Regions from separate parts of the Sphingobium sp. FG125 genome, predicted to be linked through region 2. Evidence: predicted binding sites of a transcription regulator. Region 2 holds the regulator's gene; each other region holds the start of a gene.

What was found. Region 2 encodes LexA, which represses DNA repair genes until DNA is damaged. Its sites were predicted from a motif close to GTTCCNCNCTTGTTCT; they were not measured.
Region 1: a site for LexA is predicted at 4,458-4,473, ahead of ACODSR_RS16905 (S24 family peptidase). Genes of this name have one in related genera too.
Region 3: a site for LexA is predicted at 1,891-1,906, ahead of ACODSR_RS05890 (putative DNA modification/repair radical SAM protein). Genes of this name have one in related genera too.

What each region holds. Positions count from the first base shown of each region.
Region 1 covers NZ_JBMDKQ010000020.1:37,922-48,230, reverse strand. The annotation lists gene ACODSR_RS16925 (DoxX family protein) at 1-110, shown strand, start outside; gene ACODSR_RS16920 (carbon starvation CstA family protein) at 181-2,229, shown strand; gene ACODSR_RS16915 (YbdD/YjiX family protein) at 2,226-2,411, shown strand; gene ACODSR_RS16910 (XdhC family protein) at 2,583-3,500, opposite strand; gene ACODSR_RS16905 (S24 family peptidase) at 3,542-4,210, opposite strand; gene ACODSR_RS16900 (hypothetical protein) at 4,508-4,879, shown strand; gene ACODSR_RS16895 (hypothetical protein) at 4,884-5,747, opposite strand; gene ACODSR_RS16890 (TIGR04063 family PEP-CTERM/XrtA system glycosyltransferase) at 5,807-7,033, opposite strand; gene ACODSR_RS16885 (hypothetical protein) at 7,125-7,247, shown strand; gene ACODSR_RS16880 (putative O-glycosylation ligase, exosortase A system-associated) at 7,240-8,607, shown strand; gene ACODSR_RS16875 (hypothetical protein) at 8,604-9,284, shown strand; gene ACODSR_RS16870 (DNA topoisomerase IB) at 9,366-10,309, shown strand, end outside.
Region 2 covers NZ_JBMDKQ010000010.1:147,109-157,417, reverse strand. The annotation lists gene ACODSR_RS12020 (hypothetical protein) at 1-318, shown strand, start outside; gene ACODSR_RS12015 (DUF2336 domain-containing protein) at 376-1,464, shown strand; gene ACODSR_RS12010 (sensor histidine kinase) at 1,461-2,837, shown strand; gene ACODSR_RS12005 (citrate synthase) at 2,902-4,188, opposite strand; gene gltX (glutamate--tRNA ligase) at 4,209-5,651, opposite strand; gene ACODSR_RS11995 (ComEC/Rec2 family competence protein) at 5,701-7,836, shown strand; gene lexA (transcriptional repressor LexA) at 7,827-8,498, opposite strand; gene ACODSR_RS11985 (molybdopterin molybdotransferase MoeA) at 8,622-9,806, opposite strand; gene moaC (cyclic pyranopterin monophosphate synthase MoaC) at 9,803-10,273, opposite strand; gene trpC (indole-3-glycerol phosphate synthase TrpC) at 10,270-10,309, opposite strand, start outside.
Region 3 covers NZ_JBMDKQ010000004.1:244,712-255,020, forward strand. The annotation lists gene ACODSR_RS05880 (hemerythrin domain-containing protein) at 1-149, opposite strand, end outside; gene ACODSR_RS05885 (hypothetical protein) at 208-555, opposite strand; gene ACODSR_RS05890 (putative DNA modification/repair radical SAM protein) at 643-1,887, opposite strand; gene ACODSR_RS05895 (hydantoinase B/oxoprolinase family protein) at 1,992-5,579, shown strand; gene ACODSR_RS05900 (MlaD family protein) at 5,625-6,620, shown strand; gene ACODSR_RS05905 (ABC-type transport auxiliary lipoprotein family protein) at 6,617-7,210, shown strand; gene ACODSR_RS05910 (ATP-binding cassette domain-containing protein) at 7,327-7,983, opposite strand; gene ACODSR_RS05915 (ABC transporter permease) at 7,980-8,747, opposite strand; gene ACODSR_RS05920 (RyR domain-containing protein) at 8,735-10,309, opposite strand, start outside.

The DNA.
Region 1 (10,309 bases), on a different contig from region 2:
ATCTGGGCTGGGCCTATCATGGGCCGCGACTGGCGTTGCAGCCGGTGATCATCTGGTGGGCGCTGTGGGCGGCCCATGTCATCGACTGGCCCTTTGCCCGCCGCGATTAGCCAGCGATTGTCTTTCCGGTTCAACGCCCTACTGTGCGCCCTTTCCTACAGACGAGCGTGAGAGAGCATGATGACCCGGCATCTTCCCTGGATAGCAGTCGCTATCATCGGCGCGGTGGCGCTGGGCGTTGTCGCGGTGTCGCGCGGCGAGGCGGTCAATGCATTGTGGATCGTGGTGGCGGCGGTCAGCTGCTTTCTGGTCGCCTATCGCTATTATGCCCTGTTCATCGCTCGCCATGTGATGCGGCTAGACCCGTCGCGGCCGACCCCGGCGCTGCGCCGTGCCGATGGGCTGGACTATGTCGCGACCGACCGCACCGTGCTGTTCGGTCATCATTTCGCGGCGATCGCAGGCGCGGGGCCGCTGGTCGGCCCGGTGCTGGCGGCGCAGATGGGCTATCTGCCCGGCACATTATGGATCATCGTCGGCGTCGTGCTGGCGGGCGCGGTGCAGGATTTCATGATCCTGTTCATTTCCATGCGCCGCGACGGCAAGTCGCTGGGCGAACTGATCCGCATGGAAATGGGGCAATGGGCCGGGACGATCGCCCTGTTCGGTGCGTTCATGATCATGGTCATCATTCTGGCGGTGCTGGCGCTGATCGTGGTCAAGGCGCTGGCCGAGAGTCCGTGGGGCATGTTCACCGTTGCCGCGACCGTGCCGCTGGCGATGGTCATGGGGGCATACACCCGCTGGATCAGGCCGGGGCGGATTGGCGAAGTGTCACTGCTAGGGCTGGTCGGTTTGCTGGCCGCGATCGTCTATGGACAGGCGGTGGCCGCGTCGCCCTTCTGGGGACCGGTGTTTACCTTCACACCGCTGACGCTGTGCTGGATCTTGATCGGCTATGGCGCGGTGGCGTCGGTGCTGCCGGTATGGCTGTTGCTGGCACCGCGCGATTATCTGTCGACCTTCCTCAAGATCGGGGCGATTGCGGCGCTGGCGGTCGGCATCGTCATCATGGCCCCGCCGCTCAAAATGCCCGCGCTGACGCAGTTTGTGGATGGCGGCGGGCCGGTCTGGGCCGGTGGCCTGTTCCCCTTCCTGTTCATCACCATCGCCTGCGGCGCGGTGTCGGGTTTCCATGCGCTGATTTCCAGCGGCACCACGCCCAAGCTGATCGCCAGCGAAGCCCATGCCCCGGTGATCGGCTATGGCGCGATGCTGATGGAGGCGTTCGTGGCAATCATGGCGCTGGTCGGCGCGTCGATCCTGGACCCCGGCATCTATTTCACGATGAACAGCCCCGCCGCGCTGATCGGCACCGATGCGGCGAGTGCGTCAGCCGCCGTGACTGCCATGGGCTTTCCGATCTCGCCCGACCTCATCACCCAGACGGCGAAGGATGTCGGCGAACATAGCATCATCAGCCGCGCGGGTGGCGCGCCGACGCTGGCGGTGGCGATGGCGGAGATATTCAGCCATGTCGTCGGCGGCCCGGCGATGAAGGCCTTTTGGTATCATTTCGCGATTCTTTTCGAGGCGCTGTTCATCCTGACGGCGGTGGACGCAGGGACACGCGCCGGGCGCTTCATGTTGCAGGACCTGATCGGGCTGGCGGTGCCAAGCTTCAAGCAGAGCAAGGGCCATATGCCGGGTATCGTCGCCACGGCGCTGACGGTCGCGGCCTGGGGGTTCTTCCTGCATCAGGGGGTCACCGATCCGCTGGGCGGGGTGAATACGCTGTGGCCGGTGTTCGGTATTTCCAACCAGATGCTGGCGGCGATCGCGCTGATGCTGGGGACGGCGGTGCTGTTCCGCATGAAGCGCGACCGCTACGCCTGGGTGACGATGATACCGACCGCCTGGCTGCTGGTCTGCACTTTGTCGGCAGGATGGCTCAAGCTGTTCTCCGCCGATGCCAAGGTCGGTTTCCTGGCCCATGCCGCTAAATTCAGCGCAGCGGCAGACGCGGGCGAGGTGCTGGCCCCGGCCAAATCGATGGCGCAAATGGAGCGCATCATCTTCAATGACCGGGTCGATGCGGCGCTGGTCGCGCTGTTCCTGTCGGTCGTGCTGGCGCTGCTGGTCTTTACCATCCGCACCTGCATTGCCGCGCGGCGAATCGCAGCGCCGACAGCGCGCGAAATTCCGGCGCAACTGGTGCCGGCGGAATGAGCGGATTTCTGACCATGCTGCGGCAGACCGCGCGGCTGATGGTCGGGATGCCCGACTATGACGCCTATCTGCGCCATATGCTGACCCATCATCCCGACCAGCCCGCGATGGACCGGACACAGTTTTTTCGCGATCGGCAGGAAGCGCGCTATGGCGGCAAAAATGGCGGCAAATGCTGCTGATCCGCGTAATATTACCACTGTAAAATATCAATCTGGGACAGAAAGTTACAGGCCAAGTGCAAAACAGGATTGATCCGTGCGATCATCCTGCTAGGCGGCAGCGTCCTTTGTGCCCGACAGCTTGAGGGATATGCCCCCTGCCCCATCCCTTGCGGCAGGGGGCAGTTTGTTTCAGCGCCGGGCGTTGAAGCCCGCGACCATCCCCGCGGTGATCGACAGCGCGATTTCCGCCGCGCCGATCGCGCCGATGTCCAGCCCTGCCGGGCCGTCGATTCGGGCCAGATCATCCGCGCCGAAGCCCTGCCCCGCCAACCGCTCCAGCCGCGCGGCGTGGCTCTTGCGTGATCCGAGCGCAGCGACATAGCCGGTCGGCGCGCGCAGTGCCGCCTCCAGCGCCGGATCGTCAATCTTGATGTCGTGACTGAGCGTCACCACCGCAGTCGATTCGCCGGGGAAACGCGCGGCGATGGCTTCGTCAGGCCAGCGATCATCCAGTTCAACGCCGGGGAAGCGTTCCGCCGTCAGGAACCGCCCGCGCGGGTCGATCACCACCGGGGTCACGCCAATGGCCTGTGCCAGCGGGACGAGCGACTGGGCGATCTGGACCGCGCCGACGATGAGCAGGCGGCGTGGCGGATCATAGCGGTTGAGGAAATCGCCCTCGCCCGCCTGTTCGCGGGTGATCCCGCTGGCAAGGTCGGTCGCCAGCGTCAGCGCCCGACCCCGCGCGCTGGCGGCCTCGATCCGGTCGAACAGGTCGGGGGCAAAGCCACCATCCCCCACGGGTTGGACCAGGACGGCAATCTCCCCGCCGCAGGGCAGGCCGACTTCCCACGCATCGCCATCGGCGACACCATAGGTCGCGACATGGGCGGCGCGCCCGGCAATGACTTCGGCAGCGCGGTGCAGCACGTCGCTTTCAACGCAACCGCCCGAAATACTGCCTTCAAAGCGGCCGTCCTGATGCACGATCATATGACTGCCGCGCGGGCGTGGGGCGGACCCCCAGGTCGATACCACCGTCGCCAGCGCCAGCCTTGCACCCCGCCATTCGACTGCCTTGCGGATCACCGCGCCATTATCGTTCAAATCGGGACTCCTTTGGCGCACAGATAGGCACGGCTGACGCGCTACACCAGACGCCTGCCGGTCCAGACGACCCGCCCGACAATATCCACCAGCGCCGGGTCGATATCGGTCCAGTCGGGATAATGGAGATTGTCGCTGACGACGCTGAAGCGCCCGCGCAATGGGCCCATCGCGATCCGCTTGACCATCAAGACTCCGTCGAGCCGCAACACATAGACGCCGTCGCGCAACCGGGTGGCGTCATCGTCATGATCGACCATGATGTCGTCGCCATCGCTGAGCGTCGGGGCCATCGATTCGCCATCGACCCGGATGATCGACACGCGCTGCGGCCTTACCCCCAGGTGGCGGAGCCAATGGGCGTCAAAAGCCATCACGCCGGCGGCGCGCTCATCATCGTCCAGCGTGCCAACGCCCGCCGACGCGCCCAGCGCCAGGCGCGGCACCGCCACCACGGCAGGCATCCCCCGCGTGCGGGCGGGGATGGCCACCGGCGCAGCGCCGCCCCCCAGCATCTGTTCGGCCACGCCGAAATAGCGAGCCAGCACATGCCGGTCCGCCTCATCCAGTTTGCGCGGGGTGCCGCGTTTGATGAACTGCTGGATATAGGCGGGGTTGCGACCGATCAGGCGGGACAGATCGGCATAATTTTCTCCCCGTTCGGCAATCAGCCGATCCAGCGCGATCCGGGCGTTCTGCGATTCATCCATATCCAGTCCATAATGATAGGAATTTTCCTAGACAAGTAGGAAATTGGCTCAGAGATAGGAATATACCTATCGGCTTGCAGCGGGCGAGTCGGGCCAACAGGGGAGAAAGAAGCCGATGCTGTTGCATGCGATCGAACGATTCCTTCGCCAATATGACATGCCGCCAACCACCTTCGGTCGCGCCAGCACGCGCGATCCACGGCTGGTTTTCGACCTGCGCCAAGGGCGCGAGCCGGGGGACCGCGTGAGGAGACGAATAGAACATTTCATGAACACATATCGCAGGAGCATCAGCCAATGACAAGCGTGCATCATGGATTTCGGCCTGAGAATCTGGTCCGAAACAAACCGATAGGAAAAACCCAGCGCGACCCGTTGCCGCGTCTGCTGGGGCAACTGCTCAAGCGCGCTGGCGCACCGACGACGATCGAGCGCGCGGTGAGCCGCCCCTGGGCCAGCGCCCTGTTCGAGGGCCGTCGTCATGTCATCGCGCTGCGCCTGTCGGGCGCGACGGTCGCGACGCGACTCTGCGATTTTGTCGAAGGCATAGAGAGCGCGGAATGGCAGTTGCCTGGCCATTTCGTCGCCGACATCACGATCGACGACACGCGGGAGGAGGAGAATGAAATCCGGCTGGAGTTGTCCGCGCTGACGATCGAGGACTGGTAAGGGGTTAGCGCCCCCGGCCAGCCATGCTGCGCAATGCACCAAGCGCAGCGCGCAGGGCATCGTCGGCGTCCTGCGCCACCATGTCGCGCACCGGCACGGCGGGTGTGACCGGCATGTCGGCGATGACCCGCACGGCGCCTGTTTCCGCCGCCGGGGCGCGGCTGCGCAGGGCGAGGCCACGTTCCAGCCGCTGGGTCAGTTCAGTGATCGACAGACCCTGGGTCGGGATGGGATCAAGGAGCGGGGGCGTGACGGGCGCTGCGTCTTGCGGCGCTTCGTCCGCCACGTCTGGTTCGACCAGCGGCGCGGCGAGCCGCTGGAAGGTCGGCAGGGGCAATTCTTCCTCGGCAATCGGCAAGGGCGCGCTGGGCATGACCAGACCGACGGACGGGACGATGGCGTCCTGCTCCGGTTCGGGATGCATCACCAGCGGCCTGCGGATCGCGTCGGGGCGGGCAAAAATGTCGATACCGTTGAAGTCGCGGCTGGCAAAGATGGGCGCGCGGGCGGGCGCATCGGGGTGCGCATCGGCGCGGCGCAGCGACGGAATGGCGTCATCGACAGGGGCAACACGTCCCCGCGCCAGCGCGGTCAGTTTGGAAAAGGCGAAACCCATTTTTCTTGCTCCCTGGACGCGCAACCTGCGTCCTTCTTGTTCAGCTGGCCGGTCCTGCCGGCGCATCATCCCCATCAGTCCCACCGCCATCAATGCGGCAAAGCCCGCCAGCAGCAGTCGGGCTTTCAACCCCAGCGGCGGTGCGGCGGCGGGCAAACTTTCCGACAGGCCACTTGACGCCACGACCATTTCGATCAGCCCGACCGGAATCCACAGCACCAACAGCGCCGCGGTCATGCCGCCCAGCGCCATGATGGCGATCCCCCTTGTCTGTGCTGCCTTCATGGCCACTTTGCTTCTTCAAACCTCGCTCAGGCCGCCGCGCGCGTGCCGGTAGGACGCGCCAGCAGCCGCTGGTAAACAGGTTCGTAACGCAAAATGTTTGACGACCAGTTACGCTCGCGCTCGACAAAGACGCGGGCGAGCGCACGCCGTTCGTCCCAGATGCTACGATCGGCAAACAGGCCTGCCAGCGCGGCGGCCATGCCTGCCGGATCGTCTGGCGGGAACAACGTGCCCGTAACACCATCCTCGATCAGTTCGCGGTGGCCGCCCACGCTGGACGCGGCGACCAATTGCCCCTGCGCCATGGCTTCGAGCGGCTTTAGGGGCGTGACGAGATCGGTCAGCCGCATCGCCTTGCGCGGATAGGCCAATATGTCGATCTGGGCATAATAATGTTCGACCTGATCGTGCGGGACGCGCCCGACAAAGACGATATGGTCGGCAAAGGGGGAGGCAAGCGCCTGATCGCGCAGCGCCTGTTCGCGCGGGCCGCCACCCACCAGCAGCAACTTGGCTTTGGGCCGGGCGCGGACAAGTCGCGGCATCGCGGCGATCAGATCGTCCAGCCCTTCATAATCATAGAAGCTGCCGATGAAGCCGACGACGTCCGCCCCTTCAAGGCCGAGTTGTGCCGTCAGCGCGGGGTCACGCGGCACGGGTGTGCCGAACTGGTCCATATCAACGCCATTGGGCGACACGATGATCTTGGCCGGGTCGATGCCGCGCGTGGCAAGATCGCTGCGCAGCCCTTCGCAGATGACCGCGACCGCATCGGCATTGCGCACGGCATGGGTTTCGAGCTGGCGGGTCAGCCAGTAACGCGGGCTGCCCTCCGTCCCGGTGCCATTGCCGACCGCCGCATCTTCCCAGAAGGCGCGGATTTCATAGACTAAAGGGATGCCATGACGCTTGGCGACGCGCTGCGCGGCGATGGCGTTCAGCACCGGCGAATGGGCGTGGATGATGTCGGGCCGCCATTGCTGCACCAGCGCCTCGATCGCGTCGGCATGGGCGGCAATGTCGCGCCATTCGCGCAGCACCGGATTGCCGGTGGCGGGCGCGCCGGGGGTACGGTGGAAATGGAGGCCATCGATCACCTCCTCCAGCGGTCCCGAAGCGCTGTGGCGATGCCCGGTTATGCCGCGCACGTCCCAGCCCCTGGCCAGCTGCGCACGCAGGATGGCGCGGGTGCGGAAGGTGTAGCCGCTGTGCAGTGGCAGGCTGTGGTCCAGCACATGAAGAATATGGGTCATAGCCCATGGACTTAACCACAAAAGGTTTAACGGCCCGTCAACTGTGTCGCGTTAGGGAGGGTCGGGTAGCCAGTGGAACCACCAAGACGCAATGATCGACACCCTGTCCCTGCTGATCAGCCATGGCGTGATCCTGCTCGCCGCGTGGCGGCTGTTGCCGCGCGCCGATCTGGATCGTGATCCGCCAGTCGAGGAAAGCGCGCGCGATGCGTGATCTGTTCTTCCTCGCCTTTCTGGGCATATTCTTCCTGATGGGGCTTAGGCGGCCATTCCTGCTGGTCGCGGTCTATGCCTATATCGACATCGTATCGCCCCAGCGTCTGTCCTATTTCCTGCTCAATTCGATCCCGATTTCCGCCATCGCTTTTGCGGCGATGGTGGGCGCGTGGCTGGTCATTGACGACAAGAAGGATTGCCGCTTTTCCGCGCGGCAGGTGCTGCTGCTGATTCTGCTGATCTGGTGCGGCTATACCACCGCGACCGCCGATTTCCCCGCCGAGGCGCTGACCAAATGGAACTGGGTGTGGAAGGCGATCATCGCGGGCATCTTCCTGCCGCTCACGCTCCGCACGCGCCTGCGAATCGAGGCGATGACGGTTTTCATGATCCTGTGCGCCAGCACGATCATCATCAATGGCGGCATGAAAACGGCGCTGTCGGGCGGCGGCTATGGCGTGCTGAACCTGATGGTCGACAATAATAGCGGCCTATATGAAGGGTCTATCATCAGCTGCGTCGCGATTTCGCTGATCCCGCTGATCCTGTGGCTGTCCAGACATGGCACCATCTTTTCGCCGGACGACTGGCGGGTGAAGGCGTTTTGCTACTGCCTGTGCCTGGCCTGCCTGTTGATGCCGATCGGCACTGAAGCGCGCACGGGCCTTGTCTGCATCGTTATTCTGGCCGGGCTGATGCTGGTGCGCTCGCCCCGGCGTTTCGTCTATGGGCCGCTGATGTTGCTGACGGCGCTGGTTTCCATCCCCTTCCTGCCTGCCAGCTTCACCCAGCGGATGCAGACGATCGAAAATCATCAGGGCGACGAGAGCGCCTCCACCCGCGTGGCGGTGTGGATGTGGACGCTCGATTATGTGAAAACCCATCCGGGCGGTGGCGGCTTCGACAATTATCTCCAGAACAGCTTTACCTATTTCGCGCAGAGCGAAGTGGGCGATGGCGACGCCAAGCGGGTCGAGCGGCGGCTGGTGACCGACAAGGGCCGGGCCTATCACAGCGCCTATTTCGAGATGCTGGGTGAGCAGGGCTATTTCGGCTTTCTGCTCTGGGCGCTGATCCATGGCATCTGCTTCATCCGTACCGAAATGATCCGCCGCCTGTATCGCAAACGAGCGGGACCGGATGAGGCGTGGATCGCGCCCTTCGCGCTGGCGCTGCAACAGGGGCATATCATCTATATGATCGGATCACTGTTCGTGGGCATCGCCTATCAGCCCTTCATCTTCATGATGCTGGCGCTCCAGATCGGTTTGGACACTTATCTGAGCCGTAGGCGGAAGGCCGCGGCGCGGCTCGACCTGAACGCCGCGATGAACCGGTCGCGCGGGGCGCTGGCATGAGCGGCGAGCTGCGCGCGCTGGGGCTGGTCCATGGCCTGTTGCTGGGGCTGCTGCTGGCGTCGCCACTGATCGCGCCGGGGCTGCTGCCATGGGGCGTGGAGGCCTTATTCATCATCGGCGCGTTCCAGTTGCGGCTGGCCGACCGGCGTTGGGACATGCGCGATGGCTGGCGCAGCTGGATCAGCCATATCCGCATGGCGCCGTTGCGACTGATCCCCTGGGGCGCGGCGGCGACCGTCGCGCTGATCGCGGGCAATGGCGCGCGGGCGCAGGCGATCCTGATCGCCGCGTCGCTGTGCGAGTTACTGGTCTATCCGGTCTGCACCCATGTGCTGGCGCGACTGTCCCGGCGCGTGGTCGGCGCGGTGCTGGTATTGCTGATCCTGATCGGGTTGAGCGCTGTCGGCGAGACGATCCGCTACATGATCGGTTTCATGACCGGGATGAGCGCCTGCCTGTTCTGGTTGCGCGGTCCCGATGGCGAGGCCCATGCGCTGGGGCTGGCGCTGGCCGGGCTGGTAGCTGCGGCGATAGCACCGGTGCTTTGGCCTGTCGCCCTGCCCGTCGCCTTCCCTGCCGCCATCGTCTGCGCAACGCTCGCGCTGGCGCATGTCTCGATGCTGCGCCGCCGCCCCGTCCCGTGGCGGGCGGGCGGTGGCACACAGGTCAGGCCGTGACGGTTCCGACTTCTGCCACGGCCTTGCTGAAGTGCGGAACGAAGCGATGAAAGGTGGGTTTTTGGCCATGAGAAGGACAATATGGCCAGCCAACCCCTTATCCATGTAGATGACAGCATCCCCGGCATTTCGCGACGCGCGCTCAAGAGCGGCTGGGGCTATTACCAGCCCGATGGCGGACGCATCGCCGACCGGGACGAGATTGGGCGGCTGAACGCCATCGCCCTGCCGCCCGCCTATCGCGATTGCTGGTTCTGCCCGATGCCCCATGGCCATATATTGGCGACGGGGCATGACGAGCGGGGCCGCAAGCAATATCGCTATCACCCGGAATTTCGTGCTGACCGGGAGGCACAGAAATATGAAGGCTGTGCCGGTTTCGGTCGCGCCCTGCCCAAATTGCGCGCGCAACTGGAGGCGGACCTTTCACGGCGCGGGTTGCGCAAGGAACGGACGATCGCGGCTGTCGTGCGGCTGCTGGACGTCGGCCATTTGCGGGTCGGCAACGAACATTATGCCACGACCAACAAGAGTTTCGGCGCGACGACCCTGCGCCGCCGCCATATCGACCTGACCGGCAAGGCGCTGACGCTGCGCTATCGCGCCAAGTCGGGCAAGCAGCATCAGGTGACGCTGACCGACAAAAGGCTGCTGCGCTTCGTGCGGCAGGTGCAGGATTTGCCGGGTCAGCATCTGTTCCAATATCTGGACGAGGATGGCGAGGCGCGGCCGATCACGTCGAGCGACGTCAACGCCTATATCGCGCAGGCCATGGGCGGTCCCTTTACCGCCAAGCATTTCCGCACTTGGGGCGCATCGACCGTCGCGGTTGCCACATTGGCGGCCGGGCCGGTGTCAATGAAGGCCTTGCTGGAGCCGGTGGCGGCTGCGCTGGGCAACACGCCCGCGATCAGCCGCAAAAGCTATATCCACCCTGCCCTGCTCGACCTGTGCAAGGATGGGCAGGACGCATGGCGCGCGGGGCTTCGCCTGCCGCGTCAGACACGCTATCTGTCCCGCGAGGA
Region 2 (10,309 bases):
CTGGACGAACTGGCGCTGCGTCCGCCGCCCATGGGCCTGCTGGCTTTCGTGACGCCGTTGCTGGCGCTGATCGGCATCGTGCTGGCGGGCAGCAGCACATTGGCCGCCGATCTGGCGCTGCTGCTGGGCATCATGCTGGTGGCGGATCGCTGGCGACGGACCGGCAATGCCCGGCCATGGATGATCGTAACCCCCGGAACCGTCTTGCTGCTGCTGTTCGTCGCCGGGCTGGTCGGGATGCTGGCGCAAGGCATCAGGGTCGCGATGCTGGCGCTGATTGCATCAGCCGGGGCGATCATATTGCGGCCGCGCGACTGAGCATATTTCGCCGCCAGGGTTTAGTGCATTTTAAGGACGTCGGGCTATGGTCCGGGTATGAACGCCTATTCGTCCCTTACCGGTGCGGCCATGGCGGACAGCTGGCCGATGGCGCAAGTCATGGCGGGCATGTCCGCCGTGCCGGTTGGCCATGCCATCGATCTGGCTTTCTTTTTCCCGGTCGAGGAACGGGCGCGCCATGATGCGCTGATCGCGGAAACGCGGCGGCATCTGGGCGGATGCCTGAACGGAATCGAGATGGCGCTGCGGCTGTCGCTCGATCATGCGCCCGATGTCGCGCACATCCTTTCCCGTTCGCCAGAACCGCTGTGCTGGCCGACCGTGCGGGCGCAACCGACGCTGATCGGACCGGCGCTGCTGGCGCATATGCAGATGCGCGCCGGGGTTAGCCTGATGCTGCGGCAGTTCGGCCAGCCCGACATCGAGCACTTGGATGATGGCGATGGCGGCGTGTTGGCGCTGGGCGATGATCCGCTTGTCGGCGATGCGCTGTCCGCGCTGGCGCTGGCGGAAGGACGCTGGATCGCCACGGGCGGCGAGGATCGACCGATGCGGCCGGACCTGCCCGCTGAATATTTTGCCGAATTGGTATGGACGGCGGCGGCCTGTCTGGCGGCGGTGGTCCAGCGGAGCGCGCCTGATCTGGGCGATGCCGTGCTGGCGGCGTTCGAACGGTCGGGCTGGGCCTTGCTTGCAGACCATGATGAAAGCGCCAGTCCGATGGCCGAGGCCGACCGGCTGGTGCGGCGGATGGGTGAGTTGGCTGATTCGCCGGACCTGATGGGGATTGCGCTGGGGCAGCGGCGCTTTTTGCTATTTGCAGCGCTGGCGGCAAGGCGGTTGCGCATGGCAACTGTCCAGGCGACCGATATATTGGTGATGGGACCGCTAGCGCAGGTGGCGATGCTATGCCGGGCATTGGGTGGATCGGACGCTGATTATCGTCATTTGCTGCTGGCGTTGCGTCCTGTGCGCCCGGCCCTGTCCGACGCCGTCATCGTGGCGGAGGCGGAGCGTTATCAGGGGCTGACCGACATGCAGGCCGATGCAGCCGTCAGCGCGCTGCGCACGCCGCCCGCCTTCCGCTCCCGGCTCGACCATTTGCGCCGGTTGACGGGCGCGTGAACATGCCGTCGCATCCCACGATCATCCGGGCCTCCATCTCCACCGACGGCCTGTTGCTGAGCGCTGACCTGCGCCTGCTGACGCTTCAGCGGGAGGCGGGCGGTGACTTGGGCGCGCCGGTGGCCGTGCCGCAACTGGCCGCGATCGCGCGGCTTTCGGCGCGGCTGGGTATCACCGTATCGCGGCCGATCATCGCCGCGACCGAGCATGGTGACATCGACATGTGGGTACGGGCGCGGCCCGATAGCGATGGCGTTACCCTCTCGATCATCGACTGGCATGAGCGGCCTGGGGTCGCGCTGCCGGCCGATATTGCGCGGCGCGAGGCGGATATCGCCGCGCTGGCCGATGGCTGGAGCTGGCAGATCGACATGCAATTGCGGTTCCAGATGGTGCTGGAGGGTGGCGATACCCATGGCGCGCTGCCGCCCGATCCGCCGGTGCCGGGCAGTCGTTTTTCCGGCTATTTCCAGCTTCTGCCTGATGATGATGGCGACATGGCGATGCTGCGCGCCTTTGCGCAGCGGCGCGCCTTTCGCGACCAGACGGCAGCGTTGGTCAGCGATCCGGCGCGGTCGTTTCGCCTGTCTGGCTTTCCCATGTTCGACCTGGCCGGACAACTGACCGGCTATCGCGGCACGGCATTCCCGCTGGAGCAGATAGTGGTCGTGCCGATGGCGCAGGAAGCGGCGGTCGCGCTCTATCCCGGCGAATTTGGCAAGCGGCTGGACCGCTCGCTACGCCAGCCTCTGGGGCGGATCATCGCCAACGCCGATACGATCAGCGCGCAGCTGGAAGGGCCGCTCCGCCCCGATTATGCCGATTATGCGACGGACATCGCTGCGGCCGGGCGGCATCTGATGGCGCTGGTCGATGATCTGGCCGATTTGCAGGCGATCGACCGGCCCGATTTCAGCGTGATCGCCGAAGATGTCGATCTTGCCGATGTGGGCCGTCGCGCTGCCGGATTGCTGGCGGTCAAGGCGCTTGATCGGCAGATTCGCATAGTTGCGCCGGACGCGGACGCCACGCCCGCCACCGGTGAGTTTCGCCGGGTGCTGCAAATATTGGTCAACCTGATCGGCAATGCGGTGCGCTATTCGCCCGAAGGCAGCGAGGTGCGGATCGTTACTGAAGGTGATCATGGCCAGGCCCGGATCATGGTGATCGATCAGGGGCAGGGGGTCGCGGTCGCGGATCGCGAGCGGATTTTCGAGAAGTTCGAGCGGCTGGGCCGCGACGATTCAGGCGGCAGTGGCCTGGGCCTCTATATCTCCCGCCGCCTGGCCCGCGCCATGGGGGGCGACATCCGCATTGGCGGTGCGCCGGGCGAAGGCGCGCGCTTCATCCTGTCATTGCCGACGGGCCTATGATCCCATGAAAAACGGCGCCCCTTGATGGGAGCGCCGTTCTGCATTTTCTATGTGGTCGGGCGTGTTAGCGCTTGTCGACCGGCACATAGTCGCGCTGGGTCGGGCCGGTATAGAGCTGGCGCGGGCGACCGATCTTCTGCGCTGGGTCCGAAATCATCTCGTTCCACTGCGCAACCCAGCCGACAGTGCGGGCCAGGGCGAAGAGAACGGTGAACATTTCGGTCGGGAAGCCGATGGCCGACAGGATGACGCCTGAATAGAAGTCGACGTTGGGAAACAGCTTCTTTTCGATGAAATAGGGATCGCTGAGCGCAATCTTTTCCAGTTCGCGGGCGACGTCGAACACCGGGTCGGTCACGCCCATCGTCTTGAGCACGTCCTCGGCCGTTTTTTGCATGACGGTCGCGCGGGGATCGTAATTCTTATAGACGCGATGGCCAAAGCCCATCAGGCGGAACGGATCGTCCTTATTCTTGGCGCGGGCGATATATTCCGGGATGCGATCGACCGTGCCGATTTCGCGCAGCATATTGAGCGCGGCTTCGTTCGCGCCGCCATGGGCCGGACCCCACAGGCAGGCAATGCCCGCCGCGATGCACGCGAAGGGATTGGCGCCCGATGACCCCGCCAGACGCACCGTCGATGTCGATGCATTTTGTTCATGGTCGGCATGGAGGATGAAAATCTTGTCCATGGCGTCCACGATCACCGGATCGGGGATATATTCCTCCGCTGGGACCGAGAAGGTCATGCGCAGGAAATTGGCGGTGTAGGACAGGTCGTTGCGCGGATAGACGAAGGGCTGGCCCACCGAATATTTGTACGCCATCGCCGCGATCGTCGGCATCTTGGCGATCAGGCGGTGGCTGGCAATCTTGCGCTGCACCGGATCGTTGATGTCGGTCGAGTCATGATAGAAAGCCGACAGCGCGCCGACGACACCGCACATGATTGCCATGGGATGCGCGTCGCGACGAAAGCCGCGATAGAAGGTCGTGAGCTGCTCATTGACCATCGTGTGGCGCGTGATCGTATGGGTGAACTCGTCGAGTTCCTGCTTGGACGGCAATTCGCCGTTCAGCAGCAGGTAGCTGACCTCCATGAAGCTCGATTCCTCGGCCAACTGGCCGATCGGATAGCCGCGATGCAGCAACACGCCTTCATCACCGTCGATATAGGTCAGGCCGGATTCGCAACTGGCCGTCGATGTGAAGCCCGGATCATAGGTGAACATGCCGGTATTGGCGTACAGCTTGCGCACATCGATGACCTGCGGGCCGACCGAACCGTCCATGACGGCATAGTCCTTGGTCTCTCCCCCGACGGTCAAAGTGGCTTTGTTATCCGACATATTGTTCTCCTTGTATGCCATCAGCCAATCGATGCGTGTCCAACATCGGTCAGCCGTTCCAAGCTCCCCTCTTTCCCCAGCAGGAAGAGGACATCAAAAATACCCGGCGAGACGGTGCGCCCGGTGAGTGCCGCCCGGAGCGGCTGTGCCACCTTGCCCAGCCCCAGGCCAGCATCCTCTGCCACGCGGCGAATTGCGTCCTCGATCGCTTCGACCGTCCATGATTGGACTGGCCGCAAAGCGTCGGCTGTCTTTGTCAGCAGCGCGCGCGCCGAGTCGTCTAGCAGAGCGAATGCCTTTTCGTCAAAATCCAGCGGGCAATTTTTGAACAGAAATTCGGCGCCTTCCGCAATTTCATGAATGGTTTTGGCGCGTGGCTTGAGCGATGGCATCGCTGCCGTCAGCAGAGCAAGGCCGGCTTCGGGCAGGGGCTTGCCCAGCTGGGCTTCCACCTGCGGCGCGACTAGCGCGGCGAGGCGGGCGTCGTCAGCCTCCCGCAGATAATGGCCGTTGAGATTTTCCAGCTTCTTGATGTCGAAGCGCGAAGGCGATCGGCCGACGCCGCTAATATCGAACAGCTCGATGGCACGCGCGATGGGAATGATCTCCTCATCACCATGGCCCCAGCCCAGCCGCAGCAGATAGTTCAGCACCGCTTCGGGCAGCATCCCCATATCGTCGCGATAAGCGTCAACCCCCAGCGCGCCATGGCGCTTGGACAGTTTCGCGCCGTCCGATCCGTGGATCAGCGGGATATGGGCATAGACCGGCTCCTCCCAGCCCATGGCGCGGATGATGCATAGCTGGCGGAAGGCGTTGTTGAGATGATCGTCGCCGCGGATGACATGGGTGACGCCCATGTCGTTATCGTCAACCACGACAGCCAGCATATAGGTGGGCGTGCCGTCCGACCGCAGCAGGATCATGTCGTCCAGTTCGGCATTTTGCACCACGACGCGGCCCTGGACCGCATCCTCGATCACCGTTTCGCCCTCGCGCGGGGCTTTCAGGCGGATGACGAAGGGTGCGCCTTCGGGCGCGTCTGCGGGCGAACGGTCGCGCCAGCGACCATCATAGCGCATCGGTTGCTTGGCGGCGCGCTGTTGTTCGCGCAATTCCGCCAGTTCTTCCGGCGTCGCATAGCATTTATAGGCATGACCACCCGCCAGCATCGCGTTGGCGACCTCGGCATGGCGCGGGGTGCGGGCAAACTGGAACACGGCCGGTTCGTCGCCGCCCAGGCCCAGCCACTCCAGCCCGTCGAAAATGGCGGCAACTGCTTCTTCGGTAGAACGGGCGCGGTCGGTATCCTCGATCCGCAGCAGAAATTTGCCACCGTGGTGACGGGCGAACAGCCAGTTGAACAAGGCCGTGCGGGCGCCGCCAATATGCAGGAACCCGGTCGGCGAAGGCGCGAAACGGGTCACTACCGGCTTGTTCATTCCCGTTGCACTTGCCGTCATATTCGCTGACATTCTTCCTGCTTGTCCCATGAATGCGTCGCCCCCTAGCATGGCTTTTGAGCCACGACAAACCTCCCTTTGGTGGGGGGCTGGCGCTTGGACGCGCGGGGCGTTTTTCAGGGTGGAAAGCTGGCTGGAGACCGAGCGTGAACAGCTGCCCTTATGGGTGCCGATCGGGCTGGGGATCGGCATCACCGCCTGGTTCCTGTTGCTGCACCGGATGGGCTGGCTGGCCTTTTGCTGCGGCGCGCTGGCGCTGGCCTGTATGGGGCTGCTGCTCCCCGATGGCGCGCGGTTGCGGCGGATGATCGTGGCGGGCGGGATGCTGGCCTGTATCGGTTGCGCGCTGATCTGGGGGAAGGCGGTGCTGTTGGGGCAACCGCCGCTGGCGCGCCCCGTTTTCACGCAGGTAACGGGGGAAGTGACGGCGGTTCGACCGGTCCCGGCGCAACAGATGGTGCGGGCGATGCTGCGCCCGGTGGCTGCCCCCGGCCTGCCGGACATGATCCGGGTCAACATAGCCGAATCGGACGTGCCGCCGGGTCTGGGCGAAGGGGCGGTGATCCGCTTTCGTGCCCGTTTGATGCCGCCCGCGCCACCGAGCGTGCCGGGGGGCTATGATTTTGCCGCCCGCGCCTATTTTCAGGGGATTGGTGCTACCGGCAAGGCGTTGAAACCGATTGCGGTTGTGCGGCCTTCAATCGGCCCGCCACCCCTGCGGTTGCGATTATTCGCGCACATAAGGCAGCAGGTCGATGGTCCGGCGCAGGGCATTGCCGTAGCGCTGGCGACCGGGGACCAAGGCGCAATTGCAGAGGCGGACGCGGAGGCGATGCGGCGCAGTGGGCTGGCGCATCTGCTCTCCATCAGCGGGCTGCATGTGACTGCGCTGATCGGGGCGGTTATTTTCCTGCTGATGCGGGTGATGGCGCTTAGCCAGCGGGCGGCGCTGGACTGGCCGCTGATGCTGATCGCGGCTGCGGGCGGCGCGCTGGCGGGGATCGGCTATACGCTGCTGACCGGAGCGGAGGTGCCGACGCTGCGCTCCTGCATCGCCGCGCTGCTGGTACTGGGCGGACTGGCGCTGGGGCGCGACGCGATCACGCTGCGGCTGGTGGCGGTGGGCGCGCTGATCGTGCTGGCCTTTTGGCCCGAAGCGGTGACGGGGCCGAGTTTCCAGATGAGCTTTGCCGCTGTCACCGCGCTGGTTGCGCTGGCCGAGAATCCGCGTTTTCGCGCCTTTGCCAGTGCGCGGGACGAGAATAGGGCGCGCAAGGCGGGGCGGGTGCTGGGTGCGACGCTGATGACCGGCATTGCCGTCGAACTGGTGCTGATGCCGATCGCGCTGTTCCATTTTCACAAAGCCGGGATGCTGGGCGCGTTTGCCAATCTGGTTGCGATCCCGCTCACCACCTTTGTCGTCATGCCGCTGGAGGCGCTGGCGTTGTTGTTCGATCTGCTGGGTCTGGGCGCGCCTTTCTGGTGGATGACGGCGCAGGCGCTGAATTTGTTGCTGTGGATCGCCCATGGCGTGGCGGCCAGCCCGATGGCGACGATGTTGACTCCGGCGGTGCCATCCTGGCTGTTCGCGCTGATGATCGGCGGGCTACTCTGGTGCCTGTTGTGGCGCAGCGGGTGGCGCTGGCTGGGGCTTGGGCCGGTGGCGATGGGCGTGGTCGGCGTGTTGTTGCTGTCACCGCCCGACATTTTGGTGACTGGCGATGGCCGCCATGTGGCGGTGCGGACGGCTGGGGGCGGGATGGCGTTGTTGCGCGCGGGCGCGGGCGATTATGTGCGCGACACGCTGGCGGAGAGTGCGGGCTATGACGGTCCGCTTGACGCGATGGCGGACCTGCCGCAGGCGCGCTGTTCGAAGGATTTATGTGCCGTCGGGATGCAGGCGGGCGGGCGGCGCTGGCATGTGTTGGCCACTCGCAGCGACATGCTGATCGAACGCACTTTGTTCAGCAAGGAATGTGCCGCCGCCGATATTGTCATTGCCGATCGCGGGCTTCCCTATTGGTGCCGCCCTCGCTGGCTGAAAATCGACCGACGGCTTCTGGCGCGAACCGGGGGCATTGTCATCGACCTGGACGATGCGCGCATCAGCACGGTGCGGGCCGCGGGCGATGCCCATCCCTGGATCGTCGCGCCGCGCCGCCGCCCTCGTCCACCTCAATTATAGCGACGCAACAGTCCTGCCAGCTTGCCCTGAATCCGCACCTGCCGCGAATCATAGAGTTGGGGTTCATAGGCGCTGTTGGCGGGATCGAGCCTGACGCGCTGCCCTTCGCGTCGGAAATATTTGAGCGTGGCTTCTGCGTCATCGATCAGGGCGACGACGATCTGACCTTCGCGGGCGGTGTCGGTGCGTTGGATCAAAGCAAAATCGCCGTCGAGGATGCCCGCTTCCATCATCGAATCGCCCGACACTTCCAGCGCATAATGGTCGCCAGCCCCCAGCAAGGCGGCGGGGACGGACAGCATATTCTGCCCCTCCATCGCCTCGATCGGGACACCGGCGGCAATGCGGCCATGCAACGGGATTTCAATCACGTCATTGGCAGCGACCGGCAGGCTGGGGGCCAGTTGCGGTGTGGCCGGGGCGACCGGTGCAGGCGCGCGGTGCATGGCGTCGGGGAGCTTCAGCACCTCCAGCGCACGGGCGCGGTTGGGCAGACGGCGGATGAAGCCGCGTTCCTCCAGCGCGTTGATCAGCCGGTGGATGCCGGACTTGGATCGCAGGTCGAGCGCATCCTTCATCTCCTCGAAAGAAGGGGACACACCGCCTTCCTCCAGCCGGGTCTGGATGAAACTCAGCAATTCCTGCTGCTTGAGGGTCAACATGCCTGCGGTCCTCCATGGAACGTATAAGGAACACATAGGAAACGGAAGGAGGCGAGTCAAGCGAGCAACGCGCGGTCGTTCTTGTCGCCAATCCACCGCGTGAACGGCAGCATTACTGAAGCTTCAGTCCATCAGTGGCAGGATGGTGACGGTGTCGCCCGTGGCCGCAGAAGGTGAGCTGGCGGGCCGCAGAATCAGGCAGTCGGCCATTGCCATGGCGGCGGTGGCGGCGCTGTCCTGCGACGTGACCGAGACGATGCCAGACTCTCCCCGATAAGCGCGCAGATAATCGTCGCGATCGCCGGTGGCGGGCAGCGGCGCGGCAAGGAGCGCCTGCGTCATGCGCGGCAACGGGGTCGTCGATCCGGCGCGATGGCGGACCAGCGGCAACAGGAACAGGGTCGCCGTGACGAAGGCCGATACCGGATTGCCGGGCAGGCCCAGAAATACGGCGTCTCCCAAGGTTCCGGCCATGAGCGGTTTGCCCGGTCGCATCTTGATCTTCCAGAAATCGAGCGCGCCGCCAGCCTGTAAGAAGGCCGGGCGGACCATGTCGTGATCGCCGACCGATGCTCCGCCGGTGGAGACGATGATGTCCGCCGATGCCGCCCGTGTCAGCGCCGCCGTCATGGCGTCGAGATCGTCGGGGACGATGCCCAGATCAATGACGTCGCAGGGCAGGGCAGCCAGCATCGCCGCCAGCATTGCTGCGTTGGACGATGGCAGGCTACCCGCCGGGGTCGGCGCGCCGGGCGGCACGAGTTCGTTGCCGGTTGAGATCAGTGCGACCTTGGGACGACGCCCCACGGGCAACGCCCCATGTCCGCCCAGCACGGCCAGCGCGATGCGGGCGGGAGTTAGGGCAATTCCTGCCGCCAGCAACAGGTCGTTCGTGGCAAAGTCCGATGCGGCCGGGCGGACGTTGCGGCCTACCGGCAAAGGATCGTCACTCGCCGTCAGTCGATCGCCATCGCGGGTGGCATTTTCCTGGATCAGGATCGTGTCGGCCCCGGCGGGGAGCGGCGCGCCGGTGAAGATGCGACTGGCCTCTCCGGGGGGCAGCGGGGCAGGGATACAGCCGCCCGCCGCGCTTTCGCCGGTGACCCGCCATGGTCCAGGCCACTCCGCGGCGCGCACGGCATAGCCATCCATCGCCGACAGATCGGCCCAGGGCTGGTTGCGCAGCGCCAGCACATCGCTTGCCAGCCAGCGCCCGGTGCAGGCGGCGATGGGCGCTTCTTCTGCGGGTAATTGCGACGCGAGCGCGAACAGGCGCGCCTGTGCTTCGGCGACAGGCAGCAGGCTCATGCCGCGCGCCAGTCGCCCGACTTGCCGCCGCTCTTGGCGATCAGGCGGACATTGCCGATGATCATGCCCTTGTCGATCGCCTTGGCCATGTCGTAGATGGTGAGCAACGCGACCGACGCAGCGGTCAACGCCTCCATCTCCACTCCGGTCTGGCCAGCGGTGCGGGCGGTGGCGGTGACGGTGACGCCGCCCTCGTCCAGATCAAAGTCGATATTGACGGCGCTCAATGCGATCGGGTGGCAGAGCGGGATCAGGTCGGCGGTGCGCTTGGCGGCCATGATGCCCGCGACCCGCGCGACCGCCAGCACGTCGCCTTTCTTGACCAGCCCCTGCGCGATCGCTTCGGCGGCCTGTGCGATCATGTCGATCCGGCCACTGGCAATTGCTTCGCGCGCGGTTACGGCCTTGGCCGACACATCGACCATGCGGGCCGCGCCGTCCGCGTCGAGATGGGTGAGACCCGTCACGCGCCAGTCAGCAGGTTGAGCGTCGCTGCCTCGACA
Region 3 (10,309 bases), on a different contig from region 2:
GCGGCGTGGGCGGTCACTTCAACCTTGAACTGGTCGAACAATTTTTCCAGCCGATCGGCATCATCCTTCGCGTCCGCCATTTTGGCGAACAGCTGGCGATGCGCGTCATGATCCTGTTTCAGACGGTCGAAAATCGTGGCGTTGGCCATGGCAATATCTCCTCCAGATGCTGGGAGGAGAACGACGGAATCTGCAATTAGGTCCGTGTCAGCCGAACAGGAAGCGGAAGATGATGGCGACCGGTATCCACAGCATCGCGCCGACCAAGCTGGCAACCCACAACTGGAGCAGGTCGCGACGGAAGCGCAGCGCCAGCCCGCTGTGCGAAAGGTCGCTGCGTTCCAGCATCTGCCAGCGCCGCTCCAGCCCGCGCGCCGCCACGGCAAAGCCGCCGATTGCGACGATGATGCCCAGATGCAGCACCAACGATCCACCCATCTTGGCGACGATGAAGATCTGCAACAGGCAGAAGGTGACAAGCGCGGCCGCCAGATGCGTGCTGATGCGCTTTGCGTAGCCGACGCGGCGGCTGCCGATGGCATGACTGTCGAACATTGCCGCCAAGACCCTGACCCCCTTGGATGACCTAGCCCCAAGAGTTTCACGAACCACCCGCGCGATCAACCGCAAAATGCGTCTTTTTCATGAAAAAAGGTCGAGTTGCGCGGGGGCAGGGACCATCTGGCGACGCAGGTCGGCCTGGTCGGCCAGTTGCAGCGGTCGCCAGTCGCTGGCAATCAGGAATGGGCGCAGCTTCTTGATCGACGTCGTCAGCCGCGCCACATCATCCAGCCGCAAGCGGCGATGGCGGCGACTGGCCAATATGCGGTTGACTGCCTTCACCCCCAGTCCCGGCACGCGCAGCAGCATCTCGCGCGGGGCGCGGTTTACATCGACCGGAAAAATCCCGCGATGCCGCAGCGCCCAGGCCAGCTTGGGGTCGATGTCGAGCGGCAGGCATCCCGTCAGCGGATCGGTCGCGCTCGCCACTTCGTCGGCCGCATAGCCGTAAAAGCGCATCATCCAGTCCGACTGGTAGAGCCGATGTTCGCGCAGCAATGGCGGACGCTTGAGCGGCAGCACGGCGCTCGGCGAAGGGATCGGCGAAAAAGCGCTATAATAGACCCGCCGCAACCGGTGCCGGTCATAGAGGCTGCTGGCGCGCGTGATGATCGCGCTGTCGCTGGCATCGTCCGCGCCCACGATCATCTGGGTCGATTGGCCGGCGGGGGCAAAGCGCGGCGCATGGCGATATTTGCGCCGCGCCTCACCCATATCCTCCATCGCGCTCCGCATCCCCGCCATCGCGCCCTCGATCCGCCCGCCATTCTTTTCCGGGGCCAGCCGTTCCAGCCCCGCCTGTGTCGGCAATTCGACATTGATCGACAGACGGTCGGCAAACAGCCCCGCCTGATGCGACAGTTCGGGGTCGGCGTCGGGAATGGTCTTGAGGTGGATATAGCCGCGAAAATCATGCTCTTCACGCAGGCAGCGCGCCACCGCCACCATCTGCTCCATCGTATAGTCGGACGAAGCGATGATGCCCGACGAGAGGAACAGTCCCTCGATATAATTGCGGCGGTAGAAGCTGAGCGTCAGATCGACGACCTCGTGCACCGTGAAGCGCGCGCGCCGCACATCGCTCGACCGGCGGTTGATGCAATAATGGCAGTCGAAAATGCAGCTGTTGGTCAGCAATATCTTGAGCAGCGATATGCAGCGCCCGTCCGGCGCATAGGCATGGCAAATCCCCATCCCCTCGGTCGATCCGATCCCCTTGCCCCCGCGCGAATCGCGTTTGTTGGTGCCGGACGAGGCGCAGGACGCATCATATTTGGCCGCATCGGCCAGGATTTCGAGCTTTTGACGGGTGGAAAGGGCGACCATATTGTTCCTGATATGTTCTAAATCCCGCCCTGTCCACAATCTTGATCAATAGAGGGGCCGGGCGCGCACTTGCCATTGCGCGCCCGGCCCGCCATCACCCGCGCATGGACTGGCAATTCTGGATCGATCGCGGCGGCACCTTTACCGATGTGGTCGCGCGCGACCCGGATGGGCGACTGCACACCGCCAAATTACTGTCGAGCGACCCGGAACGCTATGTTGATGCCGCGGTGGAGGCGGTACGGCGGCTGACCGGGGCGGGGGAGGGCGTTATCCCGCCCTGTTCGTTGCGGATCGGCACGACCATCGCGACCAATGCCCTGCTGGAGCGCAAGGGCGAGCCGACCCTGCTTGCGATCACGCGCGGCTTCCGCGACGCGCTGCGCATCGGCTATCAGGACCGGCCGGACCTGTTCGCCCGGCATATCATTCTGCCCGACCCGCTCTATGCCCAAGTAGCGGAAATGGACGAGCGGGTGATGGCCGACGGAACGGTGCTCACGCCACTGGACCAGGAGGCGGCCCGCGCCGCACTGCAATCGGCCTATGACAGCGGCTTGCGCGCGATCGCTATCGTGCTGATGCACGGCTATCGTTATCCGGCGCATGAACAGGCGATCGCCGCGATCGCCGCCGATATCGGTTTCACCCAGATTTCGACCAGCCATGATGTCGCGCCGCTGATCAAGCTGATCGGGCGTGGCGACACGACTTTGGCCGACGCCTATCTCTCCCCGGTGCTGCGCGCCTATGTCGATGGCCTGCGCGAAGCGCTGGGCGATCAGGCCGACATGCTGTTCATGCAGTCGAGCGGCGGCCTGATCGACGGCAGCCTGTTCCGGGGCAAGGATGCGATACTGTCCGGCCCGGCGGGCGGCATTGTCGGCCTGGCCCGCACCGCAGAACAGGCCGGTTTCCGCGAAGTGATCGGCTTCGACATGGGCGGCACTTCGACCGATGTGTCGCATTATGCGGGGAGCTATGAGCGCGACAATGAGGCACGGGTGGCGGGAGTCCGCCTGCGCGCGCCGATGATGCGCATCCACACCATTGCTGCGGGCGGCGGCTCCATCTGTAGCTTCGTCGATGGCCGTTTCCGCGTTGGCCCGGAATCGGCGGGCGCAGTGCCGGGACCGGCCTGCTACCGGCGCGGCGGGCCGCTCACCATCACCGACTGCAACCTGCTGCTCGGCAAGATCCAGCCCGATCATTTCCCCAGCCTGTTCGGCCCGCATGGCGACCAGCCGCTCGATCCCGCCGCGGCGCAAACCCGCATCGCCGCCATCTGCGCGCAGGTGCAGGCGGAAACCGGCCGCATCCTGACCCCGCGCGACGCCGCGCAGGGCTTCATCGCCGTCGCCGTCGCCAGCATGGCCAACGCGATCAAGCGCATATCGGTCGCGCGCGGCCATGACGTGACGCGCTATACGCTGGCCAGCTTTGGCGGGGCAGGGGGGCAACATGCCTGCCTGGTCGCTGATGCGCTCGGCATGGACCGGGTAATGATCCATCCTTTAGGTGGGGTATTATCCGCCTATGGCATGGGCCTGGCTGATCGCCGCGCAGTGCGGGAGCGGACGCTGGCGCTGCCCCTCGACGCGCAGAATATGGCGCAACTCGATCAGGCGCTGGCGGCCCTTGCTGCCGACGCGCGCGCCGATTTGCCGCAGGCCGACCGGATCGAAACCCTGCTGCGGCTGCGCTATGACGGCACCGACAGCCTGTTCGACGTGCCGCTGGCAGACATCGACGCCATGCGCGCCGATTTCCTGACCCAGCATAGCGCCCGCTTCGGTTTTGTCGGACAGGGCCGCATCCTCATCGACATGGCGCGGGTCGAGGCGATTGCCGACACCAGCGAAGCGATGAGCGCCATCGTCACCATCGCCGCGCAACCTGCGCCACCGCTGGCTCATATCGACTATGCAGGCGAAACCGCCCCGGTCCACGACCGGGCGGGTCTGGCCGCCGCCAGCGTCATCGACGGCCCGGCGCTGATCATCGACCCGGTCTCCACCACCGCCGTGGAACCGGGCTGGCGCGCCCGGATCGACGCGATCGGCAATCTGATCCTCACCCGCCACACCCCCCGTCCAGCGCCGCAGACGGGGGACGCCAGCGCCGTCGATCCCGTCCGGCTCGAAGTCATGGGTGGCCTCTTCATGGCAATTGCCGAGGAAATGGGGGCCGCGCTCCAGAACAGCGCCTCCTCGGTCAATATCCGCGAACGGCTCGATTTTTCCTGCGCGCTGTTCGATGCGACGGGCAATCTTGTCGCCAATGCTCCGCATATGCCGGTCCATCTGGGCAGCATGGGCGACAGCATCCGCACGATCATGGCGCGGCGCGGCACCGGAGCAGACGGGCAGCCGATTGACGGGCGCGGGATGCAGTCGGGTGACGTCTACGTCCTCAACGCCCCCTATGATGGCGGCACCCATCTGCCCGACGTCACCGTCGTCATGCCGGTGTTTGTCCATAAAGACGCCGCGCCTGCCTATTATGTCGCGGCGCGCGGCCATCATGCCGATATTGGCGGCATCACCCCCGGCTCGATGCCGCCGGGCAGCATGAGCGTCGAGGAAGAAGGCGTCATCCTCGACAATATGCTGCTGGTCGATCGCGGCACGTTCCGCGAAGCCGATATCCGCGCGCTGCTGGCGTCGGGACGATGGCCTGCACGCAATATCGACCAGAATGTCGCCGACCTCACTGCCCAGATCGCCGCCTGCGCGCGCGGCAGTCAGGAACTGTTACGGATAAGCAACGATTATGGCCCGGCCACCGTCGCCGCCTATATGGCCCATGTCGAGGATCAGGCCGAAGCTGCCGTCCGCCGCCTCATCACCCGCCTGTCCGACGGCCAATTCACCTATGCGATGGATAATGGTGCGATTGTTCAGGTCGCTGTCCGGGTTGATCACGCGACCTGTTCCGCCACCGTCGATTTCACCGGATCGTCGGCCCAGCTTCCCGGCAATTTCAACGCCCCCGTCTCGGTCGTCCGCGCCGCCGTCCTTTACGTCATACGCACCCTGATCGACGAGGCGGTGCCGATGAACGACGGCTGTTTGAAGCCGATCACCATCATCGTTCCTAAAGGCTCGATGCTCCGTCCCCGCCACCCTGCCGCCGTGGTCGCGGGCAATGTCGAAACCAGCCAGGTCGTCACCGACGCGCTGTTCGGCGCTTTGGGCGTGATGGCCGGGGCGCAGGGGACGATGAACAATCTGACCTTTGGCAATGCCCGCCACCAATATTATGAGACGATCGCGGGCGGCTCCGGCGCTGGCCCGGACTTCGACGGCGCGCCGGTGGTGCAGACCCACATGACCAACAGCCGCCTGACCGATCCCGAAATCCTCGAAACCCGTTTCCCGGTACTGCTGGAAGAATTTGCGATCCGCCCCGGCTCCGGCGGGCCGGGCTTTCACAAGGGCGGCGACGGTGCGCTGCGCCGCATCCGTTTTCTGGAGGATATGACCGCCGGCATCCTCTCCAACCGCCGCATCGTCCCGCCCTTCGGCGTGGCTGGCGGCGCGCCGGGCAGCCCCGGCCGCAACGCGATCGAACGGGCTGACGGCAACGTCGAACCGCTTGGCCCCACCGCCACCGCCCATATGCAGGCAGGCGATATTTTCATTATCGAAACCCCCGGTGGCGGCGGCTTCGGCGTGTCTGATCCCGCTTGACAAGACACCCCTGCGGGTCTGTTGTGACCGGCAGGGGAGGGGCCGATGACGCCGGACGCGACAACGCAGATCAGATGGGGCGTCGGGGCCGCGATCCTCGCCGTGGCGCTGGTCGCGATACTGGCGCTGGTCCCCGATCCCTTCTTCCGCCAGCGGATCATCGCCACTACGCTCGACGATGTCGAAGGCGTTTCGCCGGGCGTTCAGGTCTATTTTCGCGGCGCGCCCATCGGCCAGGTCCGCTCGGTCGAGCTGGACGGGGCCAGCCGCACCTTCGCGGTCCATATGGGCGTGGCAAAGGACTGGCGGCCATCGCCCTGCGCCTTCGCCACCGTCGCCGCCGCCAATCCGCTGACCGCCCCGCGCATCGAACTGGTCGCGCTGGAAACCGCCACCGCCCAATGCGCTACCGCCCGCCGCGCTTATGGCTGCGACAGCATCGCTGGTCCAGCGACGTCCGACGCCATTGCTGGATGCCGCCGCCCCGCCGACCTGTTCGAGACCGCCTCGGTCGCGATTGGCGAAGCCGCCGCCGTCGCCCGCACTGCCAACGCCATGGCGCAACGGCTGGCGACCATGTTGCAGGGCGACGGATCGGGCAGTGCAGTCGACATGGCGCAGGTCGCCCGCAACGCCACCGAAACCCTCGCCGCCCTGAACTCGCTCAGCACCCAGCTCGACCGCAGCTTCACGCCGGGACAGGGCGATATTGCGCTGACCCTCTCCCACGTCCGCAAGGCGACCGGCCGCGCGTCGGAGATCGACATCGCGGCGCTCAACGGCATATTGCGCGAAACCCAGGCGATGGTCGCGCAGAACCAGACCAGCATCGCCGGGCTGCTCGCCGAAGGGAAGGGCAGCGCCAGCGAAGCGCGGATGATCCTCGAAGGTGCCTCCGCCTCGCTGATCGCCACCAGCGCCAATCTGGAACGCACCAGCGCCAGCCTTGGCAATTTGAGCGAGAGGCTGGCGGGCGATCCGACCTTCGCGATCCGGGGCCAGCGCTATGCCGATCCGCCACCGCCGGGAGGACAGAAATGACGCGCTTTGCCTCGATCCTCCTGCTCCTTACGCTTCCCGGCTGTGCCGCGCTGAAAGGGGGCGATGCCCCGGTCACCATGCGTGTTTCGCCTCGCTTTACCCCCGGCCCGGTCCAGCCTGCGCCGACGCTGGCGGTCGCCCCCGTGCAGGCGCGGGGGTTGAGCGGCGGACTGCGCTACGCCTATGTCGACGCCGCCACGCCCGGCGAAATCCGCCAGGCCGCGACGCTGTTCTGGGAAGAACCCCCGGCCACCATGCTCGCCCGCGCGCTGGTCGCCGGGCTACGCACCCGCTTTGCCGCTGTCACCGGGCCGGACCTGTCGCTCGCCGCCGACCGCCGGGTTGTGGCGACGCTCGACCGGTTCGAGGAAGTGACCGGTGCCGGAGCGGCCCAGGCGGTGGTCGCCTTCGACGTGACCCAGGTGGCGCAGGGCAAGGCGGTGTGGACCGGTCGCTATTGCGCCACCCAGCCGATCGCCTCGGCAGCAGGCACCACCCGTGCGGTGGCGTTTCAGGGCGCGATCGAACAGGCGGTCGCGGCCTTTGTTGAGGATGCGGTGTCGGGCAAGGTTAGCACTGCGCCTTGTTGACGTTCATTACCTCCGTTCGCCCTGAGCTTGTCGAAGGGCTTGCCTGAGCGAAGTCGAAGGCACTTCGCTGTGCTCAGTGGAGGGCTTCGACTTCGCTCAGCCCGAACGGAGGTTGGTCATACCAACCGCCCAGCCTCCAGCCGACACACTCGCTCGCACAATCGCCCCGCCAGCGCCGCATCCTGCGTCAGCAGCAGCAGCGCCCGGCCATGCGGCACGATCCGCCGCCGCACTTGCTCCTCCAGTGCCGCGCCGCGCGCATAGGCACCCTCGAACGGCTCGTCCAGAATCAGCAGGTCAGGATCACGCATGAAGGCGCGCGCCAGTTCCGCCCGTCGCCGCTCACCGATGGACAGCATGTCGGCGCGGATGCTGGCTGCCTGCTCCAGCCCATATTCCAGCAACAGCCGGTCGATCCGCCGCGCCGCCCGCGCGTCACGCCCGCCGACGCGGCCCAGCGCCAGCCGCATATTCTCCTCGACGCTCAGGTCGCCCAGCAACGACCCGCCCTGCATCGCCAGCCCGCACCGCGCGCGCAACAGGCGGCGCTGGTCCGTATCGGCATCGTCCAGGGCAACCCCCATCAGCCGCACCGTGCCGCTGCCCGGCTCCGCCAGCCCTACGCCCAACCGCAACAGCCAGCCCTTGCCCGATCCGCTCTCGCCTACGATGGCGACCCGCTCGCCCGCCGCGATGGTCAGGTCGATCCGGTCCAGCAACCGCACGCCGCCCAACACCAGACTGACGCCCGCAAAGGCCAGCAACTCGCTCATGCCAAGGCTGTCCACACCGCCGCCGCGGCAAAAATCCCCAGCAGCCCGGCGGTAAAGGCGGTGGTCGCGCGGCGGCCAATGTCGGCGGGCGATCGCACCGGCTTGGCCCCCACCGCGCCGCCCACGCCAAAGGCGATCAGTGCATAGACCAGCACCTTGCCCATGCCGGTCAGCATCGCGCCCGCCGCGTCGTGGGAAAAGGCAAAGCCCGCCCATTGCGCCCAGTCGATATTGGCCATGATCGCCAGCGGCAGGGCGCAACCGACCAGCGCAGCCAGCCCGGCCAGCATCATATGGATCGGCACCGACAGCAGCACTGCGACCAAGGCCGGGCCGAGCGCATGGCCAACCGGATCGCGCCCCAGCGCCTCCAGCGCGTCAATCTCCCGATTGAGCGACATCGCCCCCAGCCGCGAGGATAGCGCCACCGACACGCTGCCCGACGCGAACAGCCCGACCAGCAACGGCACGATGTCGCGCAGCAACGTCTGCGCCAATGTCGCCTGCACCGGAATCTGCGCGTTATACAAGGCCAGCAGCCGCGCCGCGCCAATCCCGGCGATCATCCCCGCCAGCGCGGCGAGCGGCAGCAGCGTGCGCAAGGGTCGCCACACATGCAGCGGCAGGCCATCGGCCAGTTGCCGCTGCGCCAGCCGGTCGCCCGCCACCAGCCGCCGCGCCATGCCACGCGCCGCGCGCCCGATCAGCCACAGCCCGGCCCCCAGCGCGGCAAGGATTTTGCGACTGCCCCTCAGCGCGCCCATGGCGCCCGGACAATCGCGCCATCGCTGCCCAGTTGCACGGCGCGATTATCCTCCATCGGACCCGGCGTGAGGACCAGTTGCGCATCCGACAGGACCGCCGGATCGGCCGTGGCGTAAATGCTGTCCGCCGCGCGCACCAGTTCCGCCGCCATCCTTGCGTCGCTGCCATGCAGCCTGTCGATGATCGCCTGGACATGGCTGGTCAGCCTCAACTGGATCAGCCGCCCCCGCTCATACAGCGCGCCCATCATCGCCCGTGACCAGCCATCGGCCAGATCGCCCGCAAACAGCGGTACCCGGTCGGGATAATGCACATCCAGCGCCGCCAGCAGCGCGCCCGGATCGGGCGGCGCGGCCTCGCCACCCGGCAGGATCGCCATGCGCAGCACCCGCAATGCCCTTCGTCCTGACGCGCCCAGCAACCGCGCCATGATCCGCACCTGCTCCCGGTCCAGATCCTTGATCGCCTCGCTCAAATCATCATAGGGAATGATGTCGGGATGCAGCCGCTTGGCGTCGTCGCGCACCGGCCCGAATGTCCAGCCCTGCACCAGCTTGGCCGCCATCCAGCGATCATGCTCGGCGCGCGACAACTCCTCCAGCTCATCGGGCGTCAGCAGCAGCGACGGTCCGCTGCCCTCCACCAGCCGCGCGCCAATGTCGCGCAGTTTCAACTGATAGCAGTCGGCGACCAGCCGGTTATCGTCGCGGAAGCTTTCGGGCAGATTTTCCCATTCCTGCATCGACGCCCTTACGCCGATCCGCTCCCCTTCGGCAAAGCGGCCTTCCAGATAGAAATCATGGATCGACCGGGCCAGCGCGTCATGCCGGTCCTGCAACAGCATGTCGGGATCGGCCAGATCGGCCAGCGCCCCGAACGGCAAAATCCCAGCACCCAGCCGGGCGTCATGCCCGCCATCCATCCGCACATGGATGGGGGGCGCGACCAGCGCGGCGGCGCGATAGCGCGCATCGACCGCCAGCGCGATCGCCAGCGCCCGGTCATCCCCGCCCGCATCGATCAGGATCGCAACCGGCTCACCCTGCGCCGCGACATGCAGGTCAATCAGCGCCCCGATCCCCGCCGGGTCAGGCCGCGCCTCGACAAAGCGCACAGGCGACAGGCTGTCCGCCCCCGGATTGCGCGCGCGGAAACCAGCCTCAGCCATCGCCGCATCGGCCAGATGGATGAAGAAGGACGGCTTGCCCCCGTCGCGATAATGGCCGCCCGCCAGCGTCCGCAGCACATAGCGTTCGACCAGCGGGGTAAAGCCGATCACCAGCACCCCGCGCCCAGCCTGTCCCGCACGGGCAAAACCGTCGATCGGCCGGGCCAGCGCCAGTTGCCGTGCCGCAATGTCGGGCAGCGCCGCCAGCCGCACCCGCGCGGTCTTGCGGTCGCCTTGCTCGAAACGCTGCTCGACGCTGCGCCGCAGGTCGAGATCATCCACGCGCAATATGACGTCCAGCGGATCGCCAGCGGCACGCACCCGCGCCGCTTGCCCCAGAACGGCAGAGGCCAGCGCGATATTGGTCCGCGCCTCCCGGCTCAGCAGCAGCAC